2 regions of the Anaerospora sp. genome follow, and region 1 is predicted to be linked to the other one. Evidence: riboswitches for the same ligand, from Rfam matches in the RefSeq annotation. Region 1 holds a riboswitch; the other holds the start of a gene.

What was found. Region 1 has a riboswitch for cyclic di-AMP ahead of RTR76_RS05035 (3D domain-containing protein). Riboswitches for the same ligand answer to the same signal wherever they lie in the genome.
Region 2: linked by a shared signal. The riboswitch ahead of RTR76_RS20495 (peptidoglycan-binding protein) and the one ahead of RTR76_RS05035 (3D domain-containing protein) in region 1 are both predicted to bind cyclic di-AMP.

The regions. Positions count from the first base shown of each region.
Region 1 is NZ_DALZUO010000004.1:40,012-45,628, reverse strand. Features, by position in the region: gene RTR76_RS05040 (FAD-dependent oxidoreductase) at 1-1,060, opposite strand, end outside; cyclic di-AMP (ydaO/yuaA leader) riboswitch at 1,200-1,331, shown strand; gene RTR76_RS05035 (3D domain-containing protein) at 1,338-1,736, shown strand; gene RTR76_RS05030 (amidohydrolase) at 1,753-2,901, opposite strand; gene RTR76_RS05025 (chemotaxis protein) at 2,991-3,893, opposite strand; gene guaB (IMP dehydrogenase) at 4,122-5,576, shown strand.
Region 2 is NZ_DALZUO010000046.1:10,735-16,351, forward strand. Features, by position in the region: gene RTR76_RS20480 (YibE/F family protein) at 1-823, shown strand, start outside; gene RTR76_RS20485 (DHHA1 domain-containing protein) at 815-2,023, opposite strand; gene RTR76_RS20490 (L,D-transpeptidase family protein) at 2,132-2,851, shown strand; cyclic di-AMP (ydaO/yuaA leader) riboswitch at 2,888-3,031, shown strand; gene RTR76_RS20495 (peptidoglycan-binding protein) at 3,080-3,670, shown strand; gene RTR76_RS20500 (PaaI family thioesterase) at 3,822-4,250, shown strand; gene RTR76_RS20505 (alpha/beta hydrolase) at 4,255-4,983, shown strand; gene RTR76_RS20510 (DMT family transporter) at 5,056-5,505, shown strand.

The sequences.
Region 1 (5,617 bases):
TAGCTGCAAAAAAACCCGACCACATTGCTAGATTAACTCCATGAACACCATTAACAAGAGCGGCAGCATCGCCAGTAATCATAATTCCCGGATGTACGAGGCTTGGAATACTAGTATAGCCGCCTTCCGGAATAAGCGCGCTGCCATACTCTTTTAATTTACCGTCTTTAAGTAAATGCTTAATATTGGGATGTTCTTTTAAGCGATTCAAAAGTTCATATGGCCGAGTACCCGACTGGGCAAAATCAGCTACGGACATGCCGACATTTAAGCTGATGCTGTCTTTGAAAGTATGAATAGACGCTGTTCCATTCATGCCGGCTGTTGGATAACCGTATAACCCGATTATGGCTCCTTCATTGGGTAATAAGTTGAATCGTTCTTCGATAATCTCAGCGGAAAGGGAGATGGTTTCTTTTACATAAAGAGACATATTAAGTGGTGATACGCGGTGAATAAGGCCGGATTTTTCGGCAAGCATGGAATTCGCGCCATCAGCTAACACGATGATATCGGCCAGATAATAATTAGGATGAGGTTCAGCTATTTTTACACCAATTGCCTGATTGTCTTTAAAAAGCACTTCAGATACATGGTGATTATTAAGCAGGATAGCTCCGGCATCTATCGCTTTTTGTGCCAACCATTGATATAAATGGATACGTTTTATCGTAAAGCGATTGTAGGGAGCCGCTGCTAACCGCTTGCTTTGATATCGGGTGCTTAGTACGGAATCCTCTGTCATCCACCAGAAGGACTGGTCAGTTACCATTCGTTCCCATTCAAGTTCATCCCAGAAATTAGGAAAAAGTTTATGAGTATGCTCTGCAATGATGCTTACTCCACCGCAGACTTTCGCACCGGGGTAGCACCCTCTCTCCAGGAGTAAAACCTTCAGTCCCTGCTGTGCCATAAAATAAGCGGCTGTGCTGCCTGCAGGTCCGGCTCCTGCGATAATGACATCAAATTTCCCGGCGGGAGCTTGATTTGTTGTTTGCGATTTTATACTGTCCGGATTAATTTTATAAGGTTTTTTAAAAGAAAACACTCTGTTTATCATGTTATTCACTTACCTTACGTTGCATAATAAGAAAAAAGTCCGTATACGGAAGGATGAGCACGATAATCAGCCAGGACAGGTAATTAGAGACGATCATGCAAATGACGGTGGGTTGTCAAACTTCCAGGTATGCTGTAGAATACGTGTTATGCCGAATTTCCCAGGAAAACGGGGGAACCATATTTGGGGTGAATCCGCAGAATTTCTGCGGTAGGGATATCCTCTTGTCCCGAACCCGTCAGCTAACCTCGTAGGCATATAGAGAGGAGAGACTATCATGAATAAACTTTTTATGACTTTAGGGTTACTTTTTTTCATAGGAGCGATCGCTCTTAGTTCAAAAGCGTCAGCCGAGGCTGCAGAACGTCAGTTTAAATCAGAGGCTATCGAGATGGTAGCAACTGCTTATGCCCCCGGTGCACATGATAATGGTAAATGGGGAGATTTGACGCACATGGGAACGAAAGTTCGTCCAGGCATTATTGCCGTCGATCCTAAGCTTATTCCCTTAGGTTCACGTGTATATATTGAATTTGCCGACGGACATGGTGCTTATGCTACCGCTGAGGATACAGGCGGAGCTATTAAAGGGAAGCGAATTGACATTGCTATGGCAACTGTAGACGAAGCGTATGAGTTCGGTATGCAAAAAGCAAAAGTATATATTGTAAAGTAAAGAGGAGCGTCCCAGGCTAAGCCTGGGGCTTTTTTCCTATTATTTGCCCATCGACAATGACGGTAGTAACATGTGTTGAAATAGCGAATGGATCACCATCAAAGATAACTAGATCCGCGTCTTTTTCAGCCTCTATACAGCCAACCCGGTTACTCACTCCAATAATTTGAGCAGCATGCAAGGTAATTGCTCGCAATGCCTCATCGCGGGGTAAGCCTGCTTTTACCGCTAAAGCAGCCTCTAAGCGTAAGCAATTAATCGGCAAGAATGGATGGTCGGTGATTAAAGCTATTTTTACCCCGGCTTCATGGAGCAGGGCCGGTGTGCGGTAGGTACGGTCCTTTAACTCGACTTTAACTCTGGCGGTGATGGAGGGACCGATAACGGCAGGAATAGAACGCTTGGCAATTTCCTCTGCAATTTTATGTCCCGCAGTTGCATGCTCCAGTGTAAGCAGCAGATTAAATTCATCAGCAATACGGATTGCCGTCATAATGTCGTCTGCCGCGTGCGCGTGAGCTCGAAGCGGTATTTCACGGTTCAGCACCTGTACAAGTGCCTCCATGCGCAGGTCACGTTCGCCTGTCCCTGAAGCGATCTTATTTGCATAATTTTGAGCAGCGACCAACTGTTCCCGGATCATGCCTGCAATTGTCATGCGTGTTGAGGGAGGACGGTCCTTTGCCATGTATATTTGGATCGGATTTTCGCCAAAAGCAATTTTCATCCCTGCTGGCTGGCGAAGGATCATGTGATCAATTACGGTACCGTGTGTTTTAATCGCAACGCTTTGTCCGCCAATCACGTTTTCGCTTCCAGGAGTAACAATAATAGTCGTCACTCCACCGCATAATGCGTCAGATAAGCCTTGATCTTCGGGATTGATGGCATCTATGGCCCGCAAATGTGGACAGAGCGGGGAGTTTACTTCATTTTTGTCTACGTGAGCCTGTCCTACACCTTCTTCGGCAATACCGAGATGGGTGTGACAGTCGATTAACCCGGGAGTAATTTCTTTGCCTGCAGCCGATATAACGGTTGCATTGGCAGGAATGGCAATATGTTGGCCAACGGCAATAATTTTTTTCTTATCAATTAAGATTACGGCCCCTTCAATAGTTCCGTTTGAAACAGTATGAACAACACCACCAGTTATTGCAAGCATAAATACCTCCAACGACAGTATATGCTTAGTTTAAACAGTTGGACAAAATAAAATCAGGACTAAACAAATTATGTTTAGTCCTGACAATTTTAGAGAATTTTTTGGTCAATTAAATCAATCAACTGAGTAATTTCCGGTTTTGTAACCTGAGCAGCAGCTCCGAGTGCTTCGCCCTTACGGCGCATTTCTTCATTGATAAGAGAAGAGAAGATAATGACCGGAAGTGCACGCAGGTTTTCATGATCTTTGATGCGCTTAAGTAAATGATGACCATCCATCTGAGGCATCTCAATATCAGTAATGATTAAATTCAGCTTTTCTTGCATCGGAGTTCGGTCTGATGCCATGTTTTCTAAAGTATCCCAAGCAATTTGACCGTTCTCAGTACTAATAACATTGTTGTAACCAGCTACATGAAGCGTACTAAGCAACAGGTCACGCAGCATTTTTGAATCTTCAGCGATCAGGATAGTCTTCGTTTTACGAGTTTCCACTACACCTACATTAGCAGAAGGGATGGTAGTTAATTTGCGATTTATTTCCGGATTAATATCAGCCACAATTTTTTCGAAGTCCAGGAGAACAACCATTTTTGCTGCCATTTTTACTATTCCAACAACCATATCGGAGTTGGTAATGTTGGGAGGAGCCTCCATCTCGGTCCAGGATATACGGTGAATGCGGGAGACCTCATCAACCAGGAAGCCTACGAAGTAGTTATTGAGTTCACTGACAATGATTTTGTGTGAGGTGGCAGTGTGTTCACTGCCAAGGCATCTTGCCAGATTGACCAAAGGCATTACCTTGCCACGCAGAGTAAAAACTCCTTCAACATAGGGGTGGGTATTGGGCATCTTTGTAATTTCAAGAGGATTAATAACTTCACGGACCTTGGCAACATTTATGCCATAAGTAACAGAACCTACCGCAAATTCAACAATTTCAAACTCGTTTGTACCAGTCTCTAATAAAATACCTTTGTTATTAGACATGGTTTTAATTCCTTTCTTCTTATAGCTTTATAAATTACTTTACTAAACAAGATATGAGTAATCATTATAATTCCATTATTGCTTTTCATTTCCTTCTTAAATTTACAAAATCTCTTGTTTTTTTACAAAATATAACCTTTTTTTCACATAAAAAGAGGTAGCCTTGGCAAGGTTATGTATGATATACTATGCAGAATAAATACGAAACCATTTGAAAGGAGTAAAAATATGCTTGAAAATAAATTTGGACCTGAAGGATTAACTTTCGATGATGTATTGCTTGTTCCGGCTAAATCCGAGATATTGCCACGCGATGTAGAGGTAGGGACATACCTGACTCGTAATATTAAACTAAACACACCGATCATGAGCTCGGGTATGGATACAGTTACTGAAGCCAGAATGGCAATTGCCATGGCACGTGAGGGCGGCATAGGTGTAATACATAAAAATATGACCATTGAGCGGCAGGCGAATGAAATTGATAAAGTAAAACGGTCAGAGCATGGAATTATTGTAGATCCGATTTTCCTGTCACCTACAAATACGCTGCAGGATGCAAATGGTCTGATGGAAAAATACCGTATTTCCGGTGTTCCCATCACGGAAAAAGGTAAATTAGTAGGGATCATTACCAACCGGGATATGCGCTTTGAAACAGACATGAAGAAAAAAATCAGCGGAACTATGACCCGCGAGCATTTAATTACTGCTCCAGTGGGCACTTCGCCGGAAGAAGCAAAAGAAATCCTCAGACATCATCGCATTGAAAAATTGCCGCTGGTGGATCAAGAGGGCAATTTAAAGGGTTTAATTACTATTAAAGATATTGAAAAAGCGCAGAAGTATCCGAACTCTGCCAAAGATGCTAAAAGCCGGCTGCTTGTTGCTGCGGCGGTTGGTGTAGGAGCAGATATGATGGACCGTGTAGATGCCATTGTTGCTGCTAAGGTAGACGTTATCGTCATTGATACTGCTCATGGACATTCTATTGGGGTTCTTCAATCAGTGAAACGGATCAAAGAGGCTTATCCTCATATTGAGTTAATAGCCGGTAATATTGCAACTGCAGAAGCTGCCCGTGATTTGATTGAGTCAGGAGCGGATGCGGTAAAAGTAGGTATTGGACCGGGCTCAATTTGTACAACCCGTATTATTGCCGGTATTGGTGTGCCGCAAATTACAGCAGTCTATAATTGTGCCAAAGCTGCGCGTGAATATAATGTTCCCGTTATAGCCGATGGTGGCATTAAATATTCCGGAGACGTTGCCAAAGCAATCGCAGCAGGTGCCAATGTTGTTATGATCGGTAATCTGCTTGCCGGCACAGAAGAAAGTCCTGGAGAAACTGTTATATATCAAGGCCGCAGCTACAAGGTATATCGTGGTATGGGATCGCTGGGAGCTATGGCTGATGGTAGTAAAGACCGTTATTTCCAAGAAAATATGGACAAGCTCGTTCCGGAAGGCATTGAGGGCCGTGTACCTTATAAAGGATCGGTTGCTGATACATTATTCCAAATGGTTGGCGGGTTGCGTGCAAGCATGGGATATTGTGGTGTACGCAATATCGATGAACTTATTACGAAAACTCAATTTATCCGCATAACAAGCGCCGGTTTGAAAGAAAGCCATCCACATGACGTAAGTATTACAAAAGAAGCTCCTAATTACAGCCTTTAATTTTATTAACACCCCTTGCCTTTTATATGAGGCAAGGGGTG
Region 2 (5,617 bases), on a different contig from region 1:
GATTGTTGCCATATCCAACGACATGCAGCGGACAACCTATCATGTCAGCGATTTTGATCGCTTTGATTATGTATATTGGCTAGTCGGATTTTTTGCATTGGCTTTAATTGTTTTTGGCGGAATAGTCGGTGTTAAATCTGTATTTGTCATCGCGTTTTCTACATTGCTTATTTTTCAGTTTTTTGTAGGCCAGGTTATTATGGCAAAATTCAACATCACGGTCTTAACCTTGCTGATAAGTGCGGTAATTGCTGTCGTTACACAAGTGACGATCAGCGGCTGGACGGTAAAAACCTTGGCAGCTGTATTAGGGACAATTGGCGGCGTAAGCATTGCCGCAATTCTATCTGTATTATCCATTAATCTGATGCACCTTACCGGATTAGATAGTGAAGAGGCAATGATGCTAAAAGCAGTCCTTCTGCCAATGGTTGATTTCCAGGGAGTCCTATTTGCCGGAATGGTATTTGGTGCGCTTGGGGCTGTCATGGATGTGACAATCTCAATTGCTTCCGCTCTCTATGAAGTAAAAGAAGCCCAGCCGGCAATTGATGCCAAAGGCCTGTTTAAAACCGGTATGAACGTTGGCCGCGATATTATGGGGACAATGTCAAATACGCTTATTTTAGCGTACACAGGGAGTTCCTTACCACTAATGCTTTTGATTGCTTCCCAGAAGCAGGTTTCCATGTTGAAGATTCTAAATTTAAATATGATTGTCACCGAATTTGCCAGAGCTTTAACCGGCAGCATCGGCTTAATCTGTGCGATTCCCTTAACGGCGATTATTACTGCATTCCTGCTGCGTAACCGTTCAGAGTAATTGAATAACTGCTTGTCTGGCCAGCTCTAAAGCATCTGCAGTATGTTTTACAGAAGAGCCTCCCCCTTGGGCAGATGAACCGTTACCGCCGCCTTTTCCCTCTATAAGAGGAAGGGCGGCTTTTAGTATTGGCCCCATATTTATATTCAGGTCAGGGGAGCAACTGAACACCAAATGAACCTTGCTGTTATCGTCAGCAACTCCTGCCAGCAGTGCAACTGTCGCAGGCGAAGAGACAAGCTGCTTGGCAAGTCCGGCTACATCAGCGGGAGATGAATTTAGTAACTGATATACAATGATTTTTATTCCCTTTTTCGGTTCTGTTTGCCGGTAGAGGTTGCCGGCAAGCTGCACGTTGAGCTCTTGTCTGGCGGCTGCCAGTTGCCGATTTGTTTCATCTGCTTTATTGAACAGCTTATCTAAAGTTGAGAGCAGTTGTGGTCCCGGTGCTGACAGGCGTCCGGAAAGTTCTTTTATTAATAGGTTCTTGTATTGATAATCAGCAAGAGCACGATAACCGCACACAAAATCAAGACGAATTGCATTGTTTTTTCTTTCCCAGCTGCGAATTTTAATCATGCCGATTTCACCTGTTGCTGCTACATGGGTTCCGCCACAGGGACAGCAATCGATTCCCTCTATTTCAATTAAGCGAATCGCAGCAAAATCTTTAGCAGGTTGTTTACGCAGCGGGTATTCATGCAGAGTGGCTTGCGTAGCCTGGTGAATGCGTACAGCCTTATTGCCATAAAGCATCTCATTCGATAATTGTTCTGCAGCATTCATCTGCTCGTCAGTAAAGCCAGGCAGGTCAAGATCAATCTGACTGGATTGCGCGCCCAGATGGAAGCCTACCGTAGCTGCTCCAAACAGCTCATGGCAGGTGGCTGATAAAATATGCTGTCCGCTATGCTGCTGCATGTGGTCAAAGCGCCGTGACCAGTCAATTGCAGCTTCTACTGCCCCGGCTTGCGGCAGGTCGGACATGACGTGAATGATATCGCTTCCTTCGCTGTAGACATCATTCACCGGGATACCATTTATCTGTCCCTTATCAGAAGGTTGTCCGCCTCCTTCAGGATAAAAGGCGGTATGCTCCAGCACGACGCCCACATTGCCGTTAGGCAGGGTGATCGTTTTTTTTATCCGGCTTTGAAACTGGCGAATATAGCTGTTATTTTGAAATAAAAGATCGGTCACAAGGATCGCCTCCAAGTTGTTAGCATAGCTTCATTATAGCTTATTCCGGAAATACATTCATCCTGGAATGCATATATATCTGTAACTAATAACGTAAGGGGGCAGGGTATGATTTATTTTCGGTCATTTCCGTGCAGCCGGCAGCGCCTTTACTATAGCATTACCGCTATCGTCTTATTGAGCTTAGTCTTTGGCATTATCGGCTTTGAATTTGCTGATGAACGGGAGTTTGTTATTCAGGATAATCCGGTGGTGGAAGGAGTACCAGGCAGCAATGTCAGTATCGCGATCAACTTAGCGAACCGGATGCTGGAAGTATATAGTGATGAAAAGCTCTTCAAAAAGTACCGGATTGCTGTCGGCAAGAGTGGAACACCTTCACCAATCGGTGAATGGCATGTGGTTTGGAAGGACTATAACTGGGGAACCGGATTTGGTACACGGTGGATGGGCCTGGACGTGCCCTGGGGAGTCTATGGCATTCATGGCACCAATAAACCCTGGTCTATTGGGCAGTTTGCCAGCCATGGCTGTATACGAATGCGCAATAAAGATGTTGAGGAATTGTTTGAATGGATTCCGGTGGGAACACCGGTGAAAATAGAAGGAAGAAACGTAAAGATACAGCGCGTATTGAAGTACCAGACAACAGGTGCTGATGTTGTTGTTTTGCAAATCAAACTGAAAGAAATGGGATATCTTCACGAACGTGCTGATGGTATCTATGGCAGGGCAACGGAGGAAGCTGTCCGCAAATACCAGCAGGACAAAGGCTTGGAAGTGACGGGAGTCGTCAACAAAGCTGTGGTAGAAACGTTAGGCGTATAGCCCCAGGTTTGACCAAAGAATTAAATTGTTGTAATATAGATTGTGGAGCCGAATCTACACAGTACGGGGGAACCACATAAATTTACAGGGGATAATTCGCGAAAATGCGAAGGGGCGTGTTCTCAATTCTCTCTTTTCCCTATCCCGACAGCTAACCCCGGAGGCTTAAAGACCGCTGAGAATGTATTCTGCTCAAAGCAGTATTCTCAACGGCACACCAAAAGAGAGGTGGACCAATTGAAAAAGATTCTATTCCTTACTGTCTTATTGTCAGTAATACTATTCACGAATGCGGCTGTCTTTGCTGCACCAGGGGATAAGTTACTCAAACAGGGTATGCGTGGCGATGAGATACAGGTGCTGCAAAAACTATTGACTGATGCTGGCGTTTACAGTGGCGATGTTGATGGTATCTTTGGTAATTCTACATACCAGGCGGTACAAGAATTTCAACGTATTCATGGGCTCTCAGTTGATGGAGTAGTTGGCAAGCAAACCTGGGGTTACTTAGAACGTGCTGGTGCCGAGCCTTCACGCTATAGTAGATCGCTTGTTGTAACGGCTTCTGCTTACTCGGCTTATGATACCGGTAATTCCAATCGTACCAGCCGCGGCAACCCTGTTCATAAAGGCATTGTGGCTGTTGATCCGAATACCATACCGCTTGGTACCAGATTATATATTCCAGGGTATGGTTATGCTGTTGCCGATGATGTTGGTGGTGCAATAAAAGGCAACCGGATTGATCTTGCTTTTGACAGTCATGGTCAGGCGATGGATTTTGGCGTTCAGCGTGTGACGGTGTATATTCTTGATTAAACAGGCGCATGCGCCTGTTTTTTATCTTACAGAAAATGTAGCTTTCTGATTGCGAAATAAGAATGACATAGGCTTCCACCTGCGTCCTATAGGACTTGGTGAAAGCCAAGTCTTTTCTAATCTTATCAGAAAGTGTAAGGAGAGAAGCATCATGAATAGCTCGGTAGAGTGGCTTCAACAACATTTAATGGAAATATATGATCGCAACCCCTATGTAAAATTGCTGGAAATGCAAATTGTCAGTATTGCAGAAGGCCATGTACAACTTACTATGCCGGTCAAAGCGGACAAGCATGCTAACTTGTATGGCGCAGCCCACGGCGGAGCGTTGGCGTCTCTGGCGGATACGGTAATGGGGGTAGCCTGTGCTTCTTGCGGTAAGCGAGTAGTTACCATTGAGATGAATATTAATTATATTAAAGGTGTATCTGCCGGTACGACCGTTTTAGCTGATGCTAAAGTCATTCATAATGGACGCCAAACTATTGTGGTAGAGGCAGATATTTGCGACAGCCAGGGTAAGCTGGCAGCAAAAAGCCGCGGAACGTTCTGTGTCATTGGCCGTTTTGAAAATGAGTAATCGCGTGCAGAATGTTACTATTGCAGCAAAAAACTCCGTTTTACAAGCCGTCATACACAGACCAGAGCAAGAATCAGGTAAAACACTGATCATCAGTCATGGTTTCCGCGGCTCAAAAGATGGCAGCGGCAAAGCTGTACTTTTGGCAGAACAGGCAGTGGCGGCGGGCTTTACTGTTGTACGCTATGATTTCACACCGGGGCAGACCTTGTCTGTTCAAGTGGAGGAATTAACAAGTGTGATCGCATTCTGCCGGCACCATCTCAGCAAAGAAATCATTTTGCTTGGACGCAGTATGGGGGGGAGTGCTTCCCTGGTATGTGCAGCAGCCGATCCTGCAATAAAGGGACTTGCCCTGTGGGCGACTCCTTCCAACTTAGTTGAAACTTTTCAACTTGCTCTTGGCAATGATTATGCTTCCTTAGAGAAGGGAAACATGCTCATTTTAAATGACAGCTACGGGAAATTAGAGCTGAAACCGGAATTTATCCGTGATTTTGCTACGTTTGATTTGCTGAGTGCAATGCAGTTATTGGTTAGTCGCACCATGCCTGTTCTCATTTTGCATGGTACCAAGGATGAGATTGTACCCATCCGGCAAGCAAAGCTGCTTTATGAAACCGCAGGACAGCCTAAAACGTTTGTCCAGATTGATGGTGGTGATCATCAGTTTAATCTGCATAGTCAAATAGCCTCACAGGCTGTCATGGATTGGCTAACGGATAATTTCTAGAATAGAAAAAACATGCACCGCCGATACTACTTGATGAGTGACTCATTAAGTAGCAAAAGGGAGCGGTGCTCGTTGGATATATCGGGTAACATGCTAGCGCTGCTGTTAGCATTAATATCTGGCGTACTTATGGCTGTACAAGGTACATTAAATACAGCACTTAGTAAGGTGATTGGTTTAATTGAAGCTACGTTCATTGTACATGTCACAGGTACAATATTGCTATTGGTAGTTCTATTTGTACTGCGAATGGGTAAGGGAAATCTTGGGGCCATAACTACGGCACCCTGGTATGCCTATCTCGGGGGTATTGTAGGCGTTTTTATCATTTATCTGGTTGCTGCCAGTATACCGGCAGTGGGAGTGGCAAATGCCACAACCGCCATCATCGTCGGGCAGGTTTTGACAGCTGTTCTCATTGATCACTTTGGTGGTTTTGGAATGGAGCGGGTGCCTTGCGGTTGGAACCAAGTTGCCGGGCTTGTCTTGTTAGCCATTGGCGCAAAGCTGTTATTAAAGTGAAGCCTAATCATGCATTTTTAGGAATAGTAGAAGTCTTTCTAAGATTTTCCACGAGAGGTGTTAACAAAATTACTATTATGCAGTATACTTAAAAATAGATTTTCTGGTACAG